Regions from separate parts of the Plantactinospora sp. B6F1 genome, predicted to be linked through region 1. Evidence: riboswitches for the same ligand, from Rfam matches in the RefSeq annotation. Region 1 holds a riboswitch; the other holds the start of a gene.

The links. Region 1 has a riboswitch for ZMP and ZTP ahead of ABNF97_RS09645 (tetrahydrofolate dehydrogenase/cyclohydrolase catalytic domain-containing protein). Riboswitches for the same ligand answer to the same signal wherever they lie in the genome.
Region 2: another riboswitch for ZMP and ZTP. It lies ahead of ABNF97_RS18790 (glycine hydroxymethyltransferase); the one in region 1 lies ahead of ABNF97_RS09645 (tetrahydrofolate dehydrogenase/cyclohydrolase catalytic domain-containing protein).

What each region holds. Positions count from the first base shown of each region.
Region 1 is NZ_JBEEAC010000005.1:72,698-84,470, forward strand. Features, by position in the region: gene ABNF97_RS09640 (sigma-70 family RNA polymerase sigma factor) at 1-208, opposite strand, end outside; gene ABNF97_RS09645 (tetrahydrofolate dehydrogenase/cyclohydrolase catalytic domain-containing protein) at 266-1,186, opposite strand; ZMP/ZTP riboswitch at 1,217-1,304, opposite strand; partial or broken gene ABNF97_RS09650 (bifunctional 5,10-methylenetetrahydrofolate dehydrogenase/5,10-methenyltetrahydrofolate cyclohydrolase) at 1,390-1,512, opposite strand; gene ABNF97_RS09655 (hypothetical protein) at 1,566-1,808, opposite strand; gene ABNF97_RS09660 (Scr1 family TA system antitoxin-like transcriptional regulator) at 2,194-3,069, shown strand; gene ABNF97_RS09665 (DUF397 domain-containing protein) at 3,081-3,269, shown strand; gene ABNF97_RS09670 (DUF4230 domain-containing protein) at 3,430-4,251, shown strand; gene ABNF97_RS09675 (hypothetical protein) at 4,232-5,488, opposite strand; gene ABNF97_RS09680 (ThiF family adenylyltransferase) at 5,485-6,591, opposite strand; gene ABNF97_RS09685 (PspC domain-containing protein) at 7,052-7,258, opposite strand; gene ABNF97_RS09690 (nitroreductase/quinone reductase family protein) at 7,581-7,994, opposite strand; gene ABNF97_RS09695 (L-serine ammonia-lyase) at 8,227-9,597, shown strand; gene ABNF97_RS09700 (ABC transporter permease) at 9,811-10,638, shown strand; gene ABNF97_RS09705 (ABC transporter ATP-binding protein) at 10,650-11,384, shown strand; partial or broken gene ABNF97_RS09710 (DUF5941 domain-containing protein) at 11,384-11,773, shown strand, end outside.
Region 2 is NZ_JBEEAC010000014.1:5,477-10,993, reverse strand. Features, by position in the region: gene ABNF97_RS18795 (VOC family protein) at 1-388, shown strand, start outside; gene ABNF97_RS18790 (glycine hydroxymethyltransferase) at 574-2,034, opposite strand; ZMP/ZTP riboswitch at 2,054-2,144, opposite strand; gene ABNF97_RS18785 (hypothetical protein) at 2,209-2,928, opposite strand; gene ABNF97_RS18780 (SDR family oxidoreductase) at 3,158-3,886, shown strand; gene ABNF97_RS18775 (helix-turn-helix domain-containing protein) at 3,971-4,420, shown strand; gene ABNF97_RS18770 (VOC family protein) at 4,426-4,836, shown strand; gene ABNF97_RS18765 (ATP-binding cassette domain-containing protein) at 5,009-5,517, shown strand, end outside.

The DNA of each region.
Region 1 (11,773 bases):
TCACGTTGCGGGTCACGATCACCTGTCTCGCGTATGCCTCGGGGTTCTGGCCGGCCTTCGGCCACCGCTGCCAGACCTCGACCACCGCGATCTGGGCCAGGTCGTCCGCCTCGGCCGCGCTGCCGCTGATCAGGTACGCGAACCGCCGCAAAGCGTCCAACCGCGCCCGAGCGAACTCCTCGGCGTCGCTGAACGCACCGTGGGCCATCAGGCTCCTCCTCCGCGTTCCTAACGCCGGCCGCCGTCGATTCGCTGCACCTCGAACCTATCGGTCGAGGTGTTTCAGATCACCCATCGAAGCGGTGGTCTGCCGCTCGGCCAGTTCGACGGCGTTGCGGAACAGCATCGCCACGGTGGTCGGGCCGACCCCGCCGACCCGGGGAGTGATCGCCCCGGCGACCGACGCGCACGACTCGTCGAGGTCGGGCAGCAGCCGCCGTCCCCGGTAGCGGACACCGCCGCCGATCGCGACCGCGCCGGGCCGCAGGTGCTCCGGCCGCACGATTCCGGGTACGCCCACCGCGGCGACCACGATGTCGGCCCGCCGGGTGTGCCGCTCCCAGCCGGGCACCCCACTGTGTACGACGGTCACCGCCGCGTCGGCGGTCGGTCGCTTCCGACCCAGCAGCAGGGAGAGCGGGCGGCCCAGGGTCGTACCGCGACCGAGGATCACCACGTCGCGACCGGCGACCGGGATCTCGTGGAAGGCGAGCAGCGCCTCGATTCCGGCCGGGGTGCACGGCACCGGGCCGGGCAGCCCGGCGGCGAGCCGGCCCAGGTTCTCGGGGTGCAGCCCGTCGACATCCTTGGCCGGGGTGATCGCGAGGACCGCCGCCGGATAGTCGAGGTGGGCCGGGGTGGGGTGCTGGACCAGGATGGCGTGCACCGTCGGGTCCTCGTTGAACTCGCGGATCGCCCGGAGCAGGTCGGCCTGGCTCGCGCTGCCGGGCAGGTGGACGTGGGGTGAGGCGAAGCCGAGGTCGGCGGCGCGCTGCTGCTTCATCCGGATGTAGCCGGCGCTGGCGGAGTCGTCGCCGACCAGGATCGTCGCCAGGCTCGGCGCGACACCGCTGCGGCGCAGTGCGGCGACCCGGACGGTCACGTCGGCGAAGACCGCCTCGGCGACGGGGGCGCCGGGCAGGAGCCGGGCGGTGTGGGTCGCGGCCTCGGTGCGGGTCTCGGACATGGGCACGGGGCTTCCTCTCGACGGGGAAAGCCCCGACACCCAGGCGTACGGCGACGGAGTCGAGTCCGGCGTCCGCTTCCCGGTGGTGCTCCACCCGACGCCAGTCACGGCCGCCGGGGGCAGCGTACCCGCGGGGAGCTCCGAGAACGTGGGTACTCAACGATCATGTGTCAGCCTGGCATGCGGGTCCGCGTCTACATCGACTACTGACAGCTCTGCCGCTCGGCCAGTTCGACGGCGTTGTGGAACAGCATCGCCACGGTGGTCGGGCCGACCCCGCCGACCCGGGGAGTGATCGCCCCGGCGACCGACCCGCACGACTCGTCGGCAGCGGCCGCCGTTCCAGCCGAACGACATCAGGGGTCGGAGGCAGCGCGGGTCAGGTGCGCCTTGCCGCAGGTCGCAACAGCACCAGTCCGGCGACTTGGACGAAGATCTCCCGCTTGTCAATCGCCATGCCGTCCCGGTCGAGCATGTAGCCGGCGATCCAGGCATACCCGTAGTAGGTCGCGCGGAAGTCCACCGCGACGACCCGCATTCTCAACTTCCGTTCTCCCCCGAACTGAACGCTGGCCGCTGCACCGACCCCGATCACGTCCCCGGGCACGGGCGCGCGGTTCATCGGACCCGCACCCAGCGGCCTTCATGCCACCGGTAGTCCTTGACCCGGCTGCGCCGCGCACTCCGGTACCACGCCTCCCCGTACTGACGACACGGCCAGTCGTCCCCGCACCGACAGAACCCTCGGTCGTGGAGATGTGACCACACCGGCCCGTGTCGCCTGCGTGCCCACAGCATGAACTCCCGCAAGCACCAGCGGATCAAGAACACGCCCGGACCTCCCGTCGGTCGGGAGCGCGGTGGCCGGGCCTTCGGGTTGGTCATCCGACCACCGCACCCGGCATCACCGTCCCACGCAAAAGAGCGATCCGCAATATGCGGATTACAAAAATGCGGATCGCATTTTGTGATCAGCACTCAGGTTTTCCGCATGGCAAGATGACGGCATGCGTCAACGCCAGAGCCCTACCGTCAGGCGGCGGCGCCTGGCGCTGACCCTGCGCCAGCTCCGCGAGCGGGCAGGGATCTCGTCATCAGAAGCCGCGAGGCGCGTTGATCACGACGCGAGTTGGCTCAGCCGGATCGAGACAGCCGAGGTCCGCCCACATCCGAACGACGTACGGGCGCTCCTGACGCTGTACGGCGTGGAGGGTGACCAGGCCGAAGCCGTGATCACGGTGGCCCGGCAAGCGAAGCAACGCGGATGGTGGCAGCGGTACAGCGACGTCTTGCCGGACTGGTTCGCCGCATACGTCGGGATGGAGTCAGAGGCATCCGTCATTCGGACCTACGAGTGCCAGATGGTCCCCGGCCTGCTGCAGACCGAGGAGTATGCGCGGGCAGCATTCCAGGGCGCCCCCGTCCCGATGCAAGACGGCGAGGTGGAACGACAAGTCTCACTACGGATGGAGCGGCAAGCCATTCTGACGGGCGACGATCCACCGATGCTGCGGGTGGTCATCGACGAGGGTGCGGCTCGCCGGATGGTCGGCGGTCCCGAGGTACTGCAACGGCAGCTCAACCGGCTGGTCGAAGACTCGACCCGGAGCAACGTCCACATTCAGTTACTTCCCTACGCGGCCGGAGTGGGCTTCGACGGCAGCTTTGTGATCCTCGACTTCCCGCCGATGCCGGCCCCGTACCCGGACGCGGCCGAAGACCGGATGGTGTACGTCGACACTCTGACCGGAGCGCTGTACCTGGAACAGCCTGGGGAGGTTACGGCGTACGCCGCGGCACACGAGCAACTGCAAGCCCTTGCGCTGGCACCCAAGCCCACGCGAGATACGCTGCGTGCGATTGCGGCAGACCTGAGCACCTAGGAGGGCACGGCATGGCTCGCGTCATTTGGCGCAAGAGCACTAGGTCCGGCTCAAGCGGCAACTGCGTCGAGGTCGCCACAGCGCCCCGTGTGGTCATGGTCCGGGACAGCAAAGACCAGGGCGGCCCGGTGCTGACGTTCACCTCGGCCGCGTGGTGCGCGTTCATCGCCTCCACCGGAACAGTTCCGCAACAGCCTTGATGGTCTGGGCCGGTCCTTGGCGCCGCAGGGGCGGACAGTAGCCTCCTGAGCTGCGTGAACGTCCGGCCGATCCGGGTCGGTAAGGCTCGACTCGCGGGTGTCGTACCGGGGCCGTACCGTTTTCCTCAGATGCTCCTTTGGACAAGGACGGTGAGGGCCGATGTCCCGAGAAGGCGATGTCAACCAGCCCACGCGTGAGTTCCCCGGCTATGCGAAGGGGCAGGCCACGCCGCCCGGCCCGGCCGACCCCTGGGCCGACGGCACGACGCACGACGACACCCGGCCGTTCGACGCGGACGAGGCGCGACCGGAGCAGTCCGACCCGGAGCCGTCGGGCGGCAGCCGGTGGGGCCGTGGCGTGTTCGTCCTGGTCGGCATCATCGGCGTGGTCGCCGTGCTGGTGCTCGGCGTGCAGGTCAGCGGGATCCTGCCGGACTGGCGTAATCCGTTCGCCAAGGAGCAGACCGACCGCAGCCAGCCGCCGCTGCTGAAGTCGATCCAGGACCTCAGCCGGTTCGTCGCGGCGGAGGGCAACTTCGAGGTCGTCGTCGACCTGGAGAACGACCGGAAGTACGTCCCGGACTTCCTCCTCGGCGAGCGGACCCTCTTCGTCGGGGCCGGCACCGTCGACGCGTACGTCGACTTCGGAGCGCTCGGTGACGACGCGGTGGTGGTTTCCGAGGACCGGAAGTCGGTGGAGATCAAGCTGCCGGCACCGCAGCTCGGCGAGGTCAACCTCGACCTGGAGCGGAGCTACATCTTCGCCGAGGATCGCGGCATACTCAACCATCTCGGTGAGGTCTTCGGCGGCGACCCGAACCGGCAGCGGCAGGTCTATCTCAAGGCCGAGCAGAAGATCGGCGAGGCGGCCAAGAGCAGCGGGCTCGGCGAGCGCGCCCAGGAGAACACCCGGAAGATGCTGGACCAGATGCTCCGGTCACTCGGCTACGAGCAGGTGACCGTCACCTACGTCCAGCCGTAGACCGACGGGTGAGGTGCGCGGCCGTGTCGCTGGTCCACCGGCGGATCCGTGCCCCGTGCCGACGCCACCAGAGCCGGCACCAGAGGAGTTGGAAACCGACGACCACGAGGATCGTGGCGAGGGCATCGGCGATCTCCAGCCAGGCGCTGCCGGCGCTCAACGCATGGACAGCCTGCCAGATCAGATGGAGGGCAACCGGCAGACTCACGCCGACGGCGACGCCCAGGCATGCTGCCGTACCGACGACGAGCAGCACGGTGTAGCCGCGCACCGCACGACGCTCGCCGCGTGGCAGCTGCCGGCTCGGATCATCGATCGCCGCCGACCTTCGCCACAGCCTCCCGGCGAGGTACGTCGCGAAAGCGGAACCGTCTGCGTACAGGTTGCGCGAGCGAGTGAGGTCCTGCAGTACGAAATAGAGGTCGGTCCGCATGAATATCAGGAGTTGCGGGGCGAGCAGGAGAACCTCACTCAGCAGGACGATAGCGGAAATCCGGTGCACCGCCGTGGTTGGGTTCGCCACCACTACGACCAGCGTCGCGATCGATGCGATTGAGGCGTCGAGCGCCATACCTGCCAGGTAGACGGTCATCCGTTGCGTTCGATTCGCGGCCCAGATTCCGGTCACATCCGTCTGGGCGACGAGGAAATGGAGGCGTGTACTCAACCGAATCCGGCCCGGAACGCCGACGGCTCGCGCAGCGGCCAGGTGAGCCAACTCGTGAATGAAGATCAACGTCCAGAACAGGATGGCCTGCCCGAGGAGCACCAGGCTGCCGCTGGTGCTCCACACCATCACCTCGGGCGTTGGGAGCAGGTGAGGATGCGTGACCGCCGCGATCAGCCCTGCGGCGATCACGACGCCGACGATGACGCGTATCGCGCGGCCCTGCACCCACCGGGTGTGGGCTGGCCGCAGCCAGGGGAAGGTTGGCCGAATCGGCGGCAACGACGCCACCTCGCGCCCATCGATCGCGGCCACAAACCCTAGTTCGGCAAGCTCGGTGACGAAGTCCGCGACATCGATCTCGCCGAGTCCTTCCGCTACTAGGCGATCCTGACTCACCTCGACGCTGCAACCCTCGCGGAGGAGATCGATGGCGCGCACCCCGACGACGGGTAGGGCCACAAACTCCCCGATGTCGATCCGACCTACGACCCACTCGTCGCCATCGGGCCGGATATGCAGCTCATGGAGCCGTACCGCGGACGATCCCTCGATGATCATCGTGGTCATCCGCAGACGGGGCAGCCAGGTTGCCGGCCAGGGGACCCCGTCATGACCAGATGATCAGGCGCCACCAGGTTGACTCCGTAGACGCAGCCGGTCGGGAGCTCCGGCGCCCCGGTGAGGACCGCAATCACCGCGTGCCCGACGAGATGGCCCGAGATTCCCGCCGAGGCGGCCATCACGCCGGGGCCGCCCAACCCCAGCACGAAGTCCATCGACGCCTCGTCGCGCTCGGCCTGCGCACGTTGCCGTTCGCGCTCGGAGTTCACCAGGCACTCGTAACAGGCTCCGCCGCCGGGCGTGAAAGTACCGACCGTCACCAGCGGTCCGTTGTATCCGGCGCCGACCCAGGGAACGCCGGCAGCGGCGCAGGCACGGTTCGTCCACGCCCGGATCCCGTCGGCGCCCCGGGGCTCATCCGCGCACAGGGCAAGCACATCGCACCCGACCAGCAGCTTTGTCAGATCCTCTGGCGCTGTCACCCGCAACCGCTCGCCGGTCACCGCGATATCCGAGTTGAACCGGCGCAGGCGTTCCACCGCGACGTCGACCTTTGCCCGGCCGACGTCGCTCTCGGTGTACAGCATCTGCCGGTTGAGATTCGACAACTCGACGACGTCAGCGTCGACGCAATGGAGTCGTCCGACCCCGGAAGCCGCCAACGCCCACGCCGCGGTGGCACCGGTCCCGCCCAGGCCGAGTACCAGCACGCTGGCATCGCGCAGCCTCAGTTGAGCCTGCCAGCCATGGGCCTGCTGGCGCAGATCGACCCAGCGGAAGAATGCCTGGCTGCGGCTGTACCTCTCGCGTTCACGGGGGCTCAACGCGTCCGGTACGGCAGCAGCTGCGTCCTCCACGTACCCCGAGGCGATCAGCTGGTCTGTTACCGCCACGGCTTCCTGTGTAGACAGCCAAGGGTGTTGCTCGCACACATAGGCCGCTATCTCGTCCAGGCTACGGGTACCGTCCATAGCCTGCAGCGTGGCCCAGGCCACGCCGTCGGCGTCGGAGATCTCGGCCGCAATCCCGAATACTCCGCCCCCGATCCGGATCCGGCCATCGGCCAGTCGGTACGGCTCGTGCTCAGACTTCACCCGCGGCTTCTGCATGCGCCACCCGCATCCCTAACCGTCGGGCCGACGCCGCACACGTCGGCGCCGGCCCAGCCTTCGACCGGGCAACGGTCAGGCGCTCGCTCCGTTGCAGAGCACGGTCGTCTCGATCTTGTCGAGCTTCCGGATCTCTACCTTCCGCGGCTTGCGCGTCTCGCGCACCGGCACCTTGACTTCGTTCTTGGACATGAGTCTTACCACCTTCTCTCATCTGGTGGACTCGCGAGTACATACATCGTTGTCGACCAAACTGCGTCAGTCAAAGCGGCTGTGACCTGCGGTTTCAAGGATCTGTTCAGGCGGCTCGGCGCGGACACCGGCACTCGTGCCGGCACCGCGCAACGAAGTAGAAATCCACCCGGGCGCCGCGCGTTCCGCGCGCAGCACGGAGGGAATCCCCGTCCTTCAGGGCGGGGAGATCGTCAGGTATCCGGCTCGGAAGTCGACCGTCCCACTGTCAGTGCGTTCCGGCGTAGTAACGGTCCTCGTTCGGCATGATGATCCAGAGCGCCAGGTAGATGACCACCTGCGTGCCGGGAAGCAGCAGCGAGAGGACGAAGAGCAGCCGCATCATTCCGGCGGACATGCCGAAGCGGCGAGCCAGGCCGGCGCAGACACCGGCGATCATGCGGTTGTCCCGGGGGCGGGTGAGCTTGCGGCTCATCGACGTCTCCTCTGCTTCGTTCAGACGGGCGGCTGATTCCACGGTAGGAACGGATGGCTGCGCCGCCCTCGGTCTCCAGACGGATCCAGACACCGCGTACCCGTAGGTACTTACCCGGGCGGGGCCGGCGGACACCTGCGACAGGTCCGAGCAGCGATTCGGCAACCCCTGCTTGCTCGGCTTCAGCGAACTCGGCTCGCAACTAAGCATTCGTCTCAGGCCCGTGCCGCTCGGGTCGGTTGGCTCTTGCAGGCGCTGTGCGGCCTTGGCGGATTCCTCGTAGGAGGGCCGGCCGGAACGCACGGCCACATCCTCGTGGTCATCATGCTCGCGGGGCAGGTTCCAGTACGACGACCGGGATCTGGCGGGTGGTCTTCCGCTCGTAGTCGGCAAAGCCGGGATACGCGGCCTTCTGTGCGCTCCAGATCCGTTCCCGCTCGTCCCCGGCGGCGACTCTGGCGACCAACTCGACCTTTTCCGTACCGATCTCCGCTTGGGCCTGCGGATGCGCGAGCAGATTGTGGTACCAGTCCGGATTGGTGGGCGCACCTCCCTTGGAGGCGAACACGGCGTAGCCATCGTCCACCTTCTGGTACATCATCGGGTTTACCCGAGGCTGGCCGCTCCTGGCGCCGACCGTGTGCAACAGCAGCAGCGGCGCGCCAGCGAACTGACCGCCCACCTGCCCACCGTTGGCGCGAAACTCAGCGATGATCTTGTCGTTCCAGTCACTCATGCCTTCTCCTCGCCCGGCGCGTACCAGATCCGTGAACACGATTCTGGCAGTCCCGGCCGGGGGTGGGACTCCGATGCACATGGCCGCCGGGCTCCGGCCGATGCCGTCGGCGACGGGCCGGGGCGGAGCCGGGTAGGCTCGCGGACCGGCAGCTCAGGGGCGATGCTGGGGAGAGTCCCGGCGACTGCCCGGGGCCAGGGTCGGCAACGGGGCCGACCCGGGAGGGGTTTCGATGATCAGCGCCTTCGACCTGTTCACGGTCGGGATCGGGCCGTCCAGTTCGCACACCGTCGGTCCGATGCGGGCCGCCAGGACCTTCGCGACCGGTCTCAAGGCCGACGGGCTGCTCGCCGGGACGGCCAGGGTCCGCGCCGAGCTTTTCGGCTCGCTCGGCGCCACCGGGCACGGGCACGGCAGCGGGCCGGCCGTCCTGCTCGGGCTGCTCGGGGAGGCGCCGGAGACGGTGGACCCGGACCGGGTCGCCGAGACTGTGGCCGGGATCCGGGCCAGTGGCCGGTTGGGGGTGCTCGGTGCGCACGAGGTGGACTTCGACGCGGACCGGGACCTGGTGCTGCATCGCCGCCGTTCGTTGCCGTTCCATCCGAACGGGATGACCTTCACCGCGTACGACCCGGCGGGTGAACCGGTGCGGGCCCGGACCTACTACTCGGTGGGCGGCGGGTTCGTGGTGGACGAGACGGCGAGCGGCGCGGACCGGATCAAGCCGGACAGCACCCGGGTCCGCTATCCCTTCGGCACCGGAGTCGACCTGCTGGCCCTGACCGCCGAGACCGGGTTGCCGATCAGCGGGATCATGCTCGCCAACGAGCGGTCGTGGCGGAGCGAGTCGGAGATCCGCTCCGGCCTGCTGGAGATCTGGCGGGTGATGCGGGAGTGCGTCGACCGGGGCAGCCGGCGGGCCGGGACGCTGCCGGGCGGGCTGCGGGTCCGGCGCCGCGCCGCCGAGCTGCGGCGGAGCCTGGAGGCCGACCCCGGTTCGACCGACCCGCTGCGGGTGATGGACTGGGTGACGCTCTTCGCGCTCGCGGTCAACGAGGAGAACGCGGCCGGTGGCCGCGTGGTGACCGCCCCGACGAACGGCGCGGCCGGGATCATCCCGGCGGTTCTGCACTACTACACCCGGTTCGTGCCCGGGGCGTCCGACGAGGGCGTACTGCGCTTCCTGCTCGCCGCCGCCGCGATCGGGGTGCTGTTCAAGGAGAACGCCTCGATCTCCGGTGCCGAGGTCGGCTGCCAGGGCGAGGTCGGGTCCGCCTGCTCGATGGCGGCCGCCGGGCTGGCCGAGGCGCTGGGCGGTACGCCGGCCCAGGTCGAGAACGCCGCCGAGATCGGCATGGAACACAATCTCGGGCTGACCTGCGATCCGGTCGGTGGTCTGGTGCAGATTCCGTGCATCGAGCGGAACGCGGTGGCCAGCATCAAGGCGATCACGGCGGCCCGGTTGGCGCTGCGCGGCGACGGGGACCACGCGGTCTCGCTGGACAAGGTGATCAAGACGATGCGGGAGACCGGCGCCGACATGAAGGTCAAGTACAAGGAGACCGCCCGGGGTGGCCTCGCGGTCAACGTCATCGAGTGCTGAGCCCTGGCTGACCCGGTCGGGGAAGCCGGTCGGGTAGCGTTGGCACGTTACCGGGGAGGGGGGCGCAGCCCGGTCAACCCTCATTTGGGCGATTTTTCCGACTGCTACCCTATGTCGGGCTTTCGGGCCTCGGTGCCGCCGCGGTCCGGGATGCCGCCGTGGGCCGGGATCCGGCCGCGAGCGGTCGGACCATGACGAGCGCGGGAGGCGGCTGTGGCGTCTGGCGTGGTGGCGGTCTGGTCGCACCGCAACACGCTGCGGCTGCTCGTCCGCCGCGACCTGGCCGTGAAATACCAGCAGTCGGTGCTGGGCTACCTCTGGTCGCTGATCGAGCCGCTCGGCATGGGCGTCATCTACTTCTTCGTCTTCGGGGTGCTCTACCGGTCCGCCACCGACCGGCACCTCGGTGACGCCGCCGACTCGTACCCGCTCTTCCTGATCACCGGCATCTTCGCCTGGATGTGGACCAGCGCGGCGATCGGCGAGGCGACCGCCGCGCTCACCGGGCAGGCCCGGTTGATCACCACGATGAACCTGCCCCGCGAGGTCTTCCCGATCGGCCGGGTCGCCGGCCGGTTCGCCGAGTACCTCGCCGGGCTGCCGATCCTGGTCGCGGTCGCGATCGCCTACGCCTCGCTCGACAGGATCGAGTTCGGGGTGTCGCTGCTGGCGCTGCCGCTGGCGGTGCTGATCCAGGCGACCCTGCTGATCGGGGTCGCGCTGCTGCTCTCCTCGCTCAACGTGCTGATGCGGGACATCGAGCGGCTGATGCGGCTGGTCACCCGGGTACTCTTCTATGCCAGCCCGATCATCTACCCGCTGGCCCTGGTCCGGGACTCCTCACTGCCGGACTGGGTCAAGATCGGGTACGAGCTGAACCCGCTGGTCGGGATCTTCCAGCTCCACCACGCGATCTGGTACCCGGACGAGTTCCCCGACGCCCGGCTGCTCGGGGTGGCGGTCGGCGGCAGCCTGCTCGTGCTGCTCGCCGGCTGGTGGGTGTTCCGCCGACTCGAACCCGCGGTCCTGAAGGAGCTGTGATGCCCGGGGCGATGGTACAGGCGGAGAACCTGGGCATCCGGTTCGTCCGGAACCGGCGGCGCAACCTGCGGCTGCGGGAGATCTTCATCCACCGGGGCGGCCGGCAGCCCGCCGCCGGGGTCTTCTGGCCGCTGCGCAACGTCTCGTTCTCGGTCGCTCCCGGCGACACCGTCGGGATCATCGGCCGCAATGGCACCGGCAAGAGCACCCTGCTCCGGCTGATCGCCGGGGTGCTGATCCCGGACGAGGGACGGATCCGGGTCGGCGGCGCGGTGGCGCCGCTGCTGGAACTCTCCGCCGGCTTCTCCAGCGACCTGACCGGGCGGGAGAACGTCCACCTGGTCGGCTCGCTGCACGGGCTCAGCCCGAGTTTCCTGCGCCGGCACTTCGACGAGATCATCGAGTTCGCCGGGGAACAGATCGCGAAGGCCATCGACACCCCGGTCCGGCACTACTCGTCCGGGATGAAGGTGCGGCTCGGCTTCTCGGTGATCGCCCAGCTCCAGCACCCGGTGCTGCTGATGGACGAGGTGACGGCGGTCGGCGACGCCGACTTCCGGAAAAAGTGCTACGACACCATCGACCGGCTCATCGCCGAGGGCCGTACCGTAATGCTGGTCTCGCACAACGAGAACGATCTCACCCGGTTCTGCAGCCGGGGACTCTACTTCGACGGAGGACGATTGCGGGTGGACGGCACCATAGGCGAGGCTCTTGACGCATACCACGACGTGGTCAGGCCCTGATGCTGGCGATCCTGCTCACCCCCACCCGGCCGGGCGGGCCGCTGACCCGCCCCGACGGCATGCCGCTGGCCGCCCGACTCCGCGAGCAGTTGCGCGCGGCCGGTGCCCGGGACGTCGTCATCACCGACGACCCGGGCGAGGTCGCCGTGCTGGCCGGCACCGCCCGGGAGCCGGTGCTCCTCTGCTCCGGTGACCTGGTCGCGCACACCGCCGTACTCCGGCACCTGGCCACCAGTCCGATGCCCGGCACCGTGGCCCTGGTGCTGCCCGAGCCGGGCGCCGGCCCGGTCGGCGTGGTCGAGGACCGCAACCAGGTCGTCGCCGCCGGGCCCCGGGGGCAGGTCGGCGCCGCTGGGTCGCTGACCGCCGCCCCGACCGGCGCCTCCGGC
Region 2 (5,517 bases), on a different contig from region 1:
GCTCGCCGTCCGGGACATGGAGCGGTCCAAGCGGTTCTACACCGAGGGTCTCGGCTGGAAGATCGCGCAGGACTACGGCGACGTGATCTTCTTCGCACCCGACGGCGGCTCGCCCGTCGGCTTCTACAGCCGCGACGGCCTGGCCCAGCATGTGGGTACGAGCCCGGAAGGCAGCGGCTTCAGCGGAGTCGTCCTCACCTACGTGGTCCGCACCGAGACCCGGATCGACGAAGTCATGGCGGAGGCCGAGAAGGCGGGCGCCACCGTCCTCAAGCCGGCCGGCCGGCTGCCCTGGGGCGGATACGGCGGCACCTTCGCCGACCCGGACGGCTACATCTGGAGCCTCGGGTACAGCGCGGAGGGCGAGGACCAGCCCTACGCGGAGTAGCCGCCGACCGGGCCGGATGCGATCCACCCCGAACCGCATCCGGCCCGGAAGATCCCCGGCCCCGGGAAAGCCGGAGGCCCTCGATCCCAGACCGCACCCCGATCCCAGACCCGCGGACGATCCCAGGCACGCACCCCGATCCCAGGGAACGCGAACGGCGGCTTTCCGGGACCGCTCGTGACGAGTCAGCCCAGATCGACCAGCGGATACAGCGGATAGTCCGCCAGCAGGTCGGCCGCCTGCCCGGCCACCCGCTCCGCCACCGCCCCGTCCAGCACGTACCGCGCCCTGCTCGGGACACCGTCCGGCCCGACCCCCGACCGGGTCGCCGACAACACCGTGTGCAGCAGCCCGGCGATCTCGTCCATCTCCGCCACCCCGAGCCCCCGGGTGGTCAACGCCGGCGTGCCGAGCCGGACCCCGGAGGTGTACCAGGCGCCGTTCGGGTCCCGGGGCACCGAGTTCCGGTTCGTCACGATGCCGGCATCCAACAGCGCCGCCTCGGCCTGCCGCCCCGTCAGCCCGTACCCCGACACGTCCACCAGCAGCAGATGGTTGTCCGTACCCCCGGTCACCAGTCGGGCGCCCCGCCGCAGTAGTCCCTCCGCCAACGCGACCGCGTTCTCCACCACCCGGCCCGCGTACGCCGCGAACTCCGGCCGCCGCGCCTCCGCCAACGCGACCGCCTTCCCGGCCATCACGTGCGGCAACGGGCCACCGAGCACCATCGGACAACCCCGATCCACCTGGTCGGCCAACTCCGGCGCACACAACACCATCCCGCCGCGCGGCCCCCGCAACGACTTGTGCGTCGTCGTGGTCACCAGGTGCGCGTACGGCACCGGGTCGAAGTCACCGGCGAACACCTTCCCGGCCACCAGCCCGGCGAAGTGCGCCATGTCGACCAGCAGCGTCGCACCGACCTCGTCGGCGATCTCCCGCATCAGCCTGAAGTTCACCCGGCGCGGGTACGCCGAATAGCCGGCCATCAGAATCAGCGGCCGGAACTCCCGGGCGATCCGCCGCACCTCGTCGTAGTCGAGCAGCCCCGTCTCCGGATCGGTGCCGTAACTACGCTGGTCGAACATCTTGCCGGAGATGTTCGGCCGGAAACCGTGCGTCAGATGCCCACCCGCGTCCAACGACATGCCCAGCATCCGCTGGTCACCCAGCTCCCGCCGCAACACCGCCCAGTCCTGGTCGGTCAGATCGTTCACGTGCCGCACCCCGGCCCGCCGCAACACCGGCGACTCCACCCGGTCCGCCAGCACCGCCCAGAACGCCACCAGGTTCGCGTCGATCCCCGAATGCGGCTGCACATACGCGTGGGCCGCACCGAACAACTCCCGGGCATGCTCCGCCGCGATCGACTCCACCGTGTCGACGTTGCGACAACCGGCGTAGAACCGGCGGCCGACCGTGCCCTCCGCGTACTTGTCGCTGAGCCAGTTGCCCATCGCCAGCAGCACCGCCGTGGACGCGTAGTTCTCCGCCGCGATCAACTTCAACGACTCGCGCTGGTCGGCCAGCTCCGCGCCGATCGCGTCGGCAATCCGGGGCTCGACCGCACGCACCACGTCCAATGCCGCGCCGAACGCGACGGACTCTGTGGACCTCGTGCCGAGCGGATACACCTGGTGGGCCATCGAAACCTCCTGGGCAGCGAAAATCGGCCCAGGCGCACGGCACACGTCACTCGACGGGACCGCTTCCCGATGGTTGACCCCATCCCAGCACGCCAGTCACGGTCCGGGCCGAGCGTACCAACCCGCCCGGCCCGCCGCGACCAACGATGCCCAACCCGTACCCCGGTGCGCCGCTCAGCTCGCGTCGCGCAGCTCCGCCAACCGCGCCTCGATCTCCGCCAGCTCGGCCCGCAACTTCTCCGCCTGCTGCTCGGCCTCCCGCCGTTCCACCGCCATGATCTGCTCCACCGCCTCGTGCACACCTGGCACATCGATCAACGCCACCATCTTCAACGCCTCGGCCGGCTTGATCACGTACGGCTTCGCCAACGACTTCGCTCCCTGCGTCGCCGCCAGTGTCCACTCGCCCTCCGCGTACGTCAGGGTGACCGTCAATCCGGCCGGACCCTTCGGCTTAGCCGCCTTCGTCGCCCGACGGGCCGGCTTCGCCTCGCCCTCCCCGTCCGCCGGACGGGACGGGGGAGTGTCCACTGCGGTCACTGCTGCCTCCTCGCGGGCCACCGGAACCGGCTCCCTGACAATCTTGAACTCTGGTTCGGCGACCGGCTCGGGCTCCGGCTCCGCCCTGGCCGCCGCCCGTCGCGTCGCACCCTTCGGGGCGATGGCCAGATCGCTGGGGGAGAAGGGCAACTCGTCCCGGCCGAACCGGACCACCACCCACTCCTCGGACACCTCCGGATCGGTCAACTCCACCACCTGGCCCAGCTGACCGGCAACCTGCCCCGCCGCCTCGGTGAACAGCACCCTCGGCTTGCGGCCACCCGCCAACGCGTCCCTGATCTGCTGTAACTCCTCGGTGGACAACCCCTGTTCGGCGGTACGCGCGGCAGCCATCGGATCCCTCTTCCGTACACCTGTTTGATTCATGACTTACTACCAGGCCGGCCCGACAACGTCGAGACGGACACACCGGTCCGAGATCAACGACGCAGCGGCCCGATCCCTACCGGCCCCGCCGCGCCGACACCTGGCAGGATCGCCAGGTACCGGATCCGGCGGCCGGCAAACCGACTACCGAGCGGACGCCGAGAGCCGAGCGGACAGTGACAACGGGGGACAACCGATGACTCCACTGACGGTGGTGACCGGCGGCAGCCGCGGAATCGGCGCCGCGACCGTACGACACCTCGCCACCGCCGGACACGACGTCGTCTTCTGCTACCGCCGCGACGCCGAAGCCGCCGACGCCGTACTCCGCGACGTCACCGCCGCCGGACGCCGGGGCCTCGCCGTCCGCGCCGACACCACCGATCCCGACCAGGTGGTACGACTCTTCGACGCGGCCCGGCAACTCGGCGAGCCCACCGGCCTGGTCAACAACGCCGGAGTCACCAGCCCGGTCGGCCCATTGCAAGACCTAACCCTCACCGACCTGCGCCGCGTCGTCGACGTCAACCTCATCGGCTACATCCTCTGCGCCCAACAGGCCGCCCGCCGGTTCCCCTCCGGCGGAGCCATCGTCAACGTCTCCTCGGCAGCGGCCACCCTCGGCAGCCCCGGCGAATACGTGCACTACGCCGCCGCCAAGGCCGCCACCGACGCCCTCACCGTCGGCCTGGCCAAAGAACTCGCCCCCCGGGGGATCCGGGTCAACACCGTCGCACCCGGCACCATCGACACCGACATCCACACCATCTCCGGGGTACCCGACCGGGCACAGCGGGTCGCCAGCCGGATCCCGCTCGGCCGCGCCGGCCGAGCCGACGAGATCGCCGCCGCGATCGTCTGGCTCCTCGGCGACGGCGCCTCCTACACCACCGGTGCGGTACTCCGGGTCGCCGGCGGCCTGTGACCCGACCCGGCAACGCCGCCGCAGCGACGCCGCAGGCAGCCCTCGACTGGGCAAACTTCGGCACGCTATGGCACGATTCGGCTGGTGAACAGCACACCAGCCGAGACGCAGCACCTGCGCGACCTCGTTCGGCTGCGTCGCGTCCGGGACCGGATCGACCGGGAGTACGCCCAGCCGCTGGACGTCGAGGCGCTCGCCCGCGGTGTGAGCATGTCCGCCGGACACCTCAGCCGACAGTTCCGGCTTGCCTACGGAGAGTCACCGTACGCCTACCTGATGACCCGGCGCATCGAACGCGCCATGGCGCTACTACGCCGTGGCGACCTCACCGTCACCGAAGTCTGTTTCGCGGTCGGCTGCTCGTCACTGGGCACCTTCAGCACCCGCTTCACCGAACTCGTCGGCGTACCACCGAGCACCTACCGGGCCCAGACCGCCGACGCGACCGGGGAGATGCCCCCGTGCCTGGCAAAACAGGTCACCAGACCGATCAGGAATCGAGAAGCACGGCCCCGAGAGCCGCAACTAGCGTGACGGCCATGGACATCAACATTCACGCGGCCTTCCTCCCGCACACCGACCCGGACGCCGCCCTGGCCTTCTACCGCGACACCCTGGGCTTCGAGGTCCGCAACGACGTCGGATACGCCGGAATGCGGTGGATCACCGTCGGCCCCGCCAAACAGCCGGAAACCTCCATCGTCCTGCACCCGCCCGCCGTCGACCCCGGCATCACCGACGACGAGCGCCGCACCATCCTCGAACTGATCGCCAAGGGCACCTACACCGCCATCACCCTCGCCACCGACGACCTCGACGGCCTCTTCGACCGGCTGCAGGCCAGCGGCGCCGACGTCGTCCAGGAGCCGACCGACCAGCCCTACGGCGTCCGCGACTGCGCCTTCCGCGACCCCACCGGGAACCTGATCCGCATCAACCAGCGCCGCTGACGCCCAACCGGCACACCAGACCACAAGCGCCACACCAGACCACAACCGGCACCGACGCCACCGACCCGCCGACCATCGGCGAGACCGTCACCGGCCCCGGCATCGTGATCACGCCAGCAACGCCCACGGCGCCCGCGGACGCGGACCGCCTGACAAGGAGAGACACCGCAGCATGGCCAAGAGGACGGACACCCAAACGCCAACGCCACACGCGGCCGACAGCCACGACCTGATCCGCGTGCACGGCGCCCGGGAGAACAACCTCAAGGACGTCAGCGTCGAGATCCCGAAGCGCCGGTTGACAGTATTTACCGGCGTCTCCGGCTCCGGCAAGAGTTCCCTGGTCTTCAGCACCATCGCCGCCGAGTCGCAGCGCATGATCAACGAGACGTACAGCGCCTTCGTCCAGGGCTTCATGCCGACACAGGCACGGCCCGAGGTCGACGTACTCGAAGGGCTCACGACCGCGATCATCGTCGACCAGGAACGGATGGGCGCCGACCCCCGCTCCACGGTCGGCACCGCCACCGACGCCAACGCCATGCTCCGGATCCTCTTCAGCCGGCTCGGCGAACCACACATCGGCCCACCCAGCGCGTTCGCCTTCAACGTCGCCTCGGTCCGCGCCAGCGGCGCGATCACGGTCGCCGGCAAAACCACCAAACAGACCTTCACCCGCAC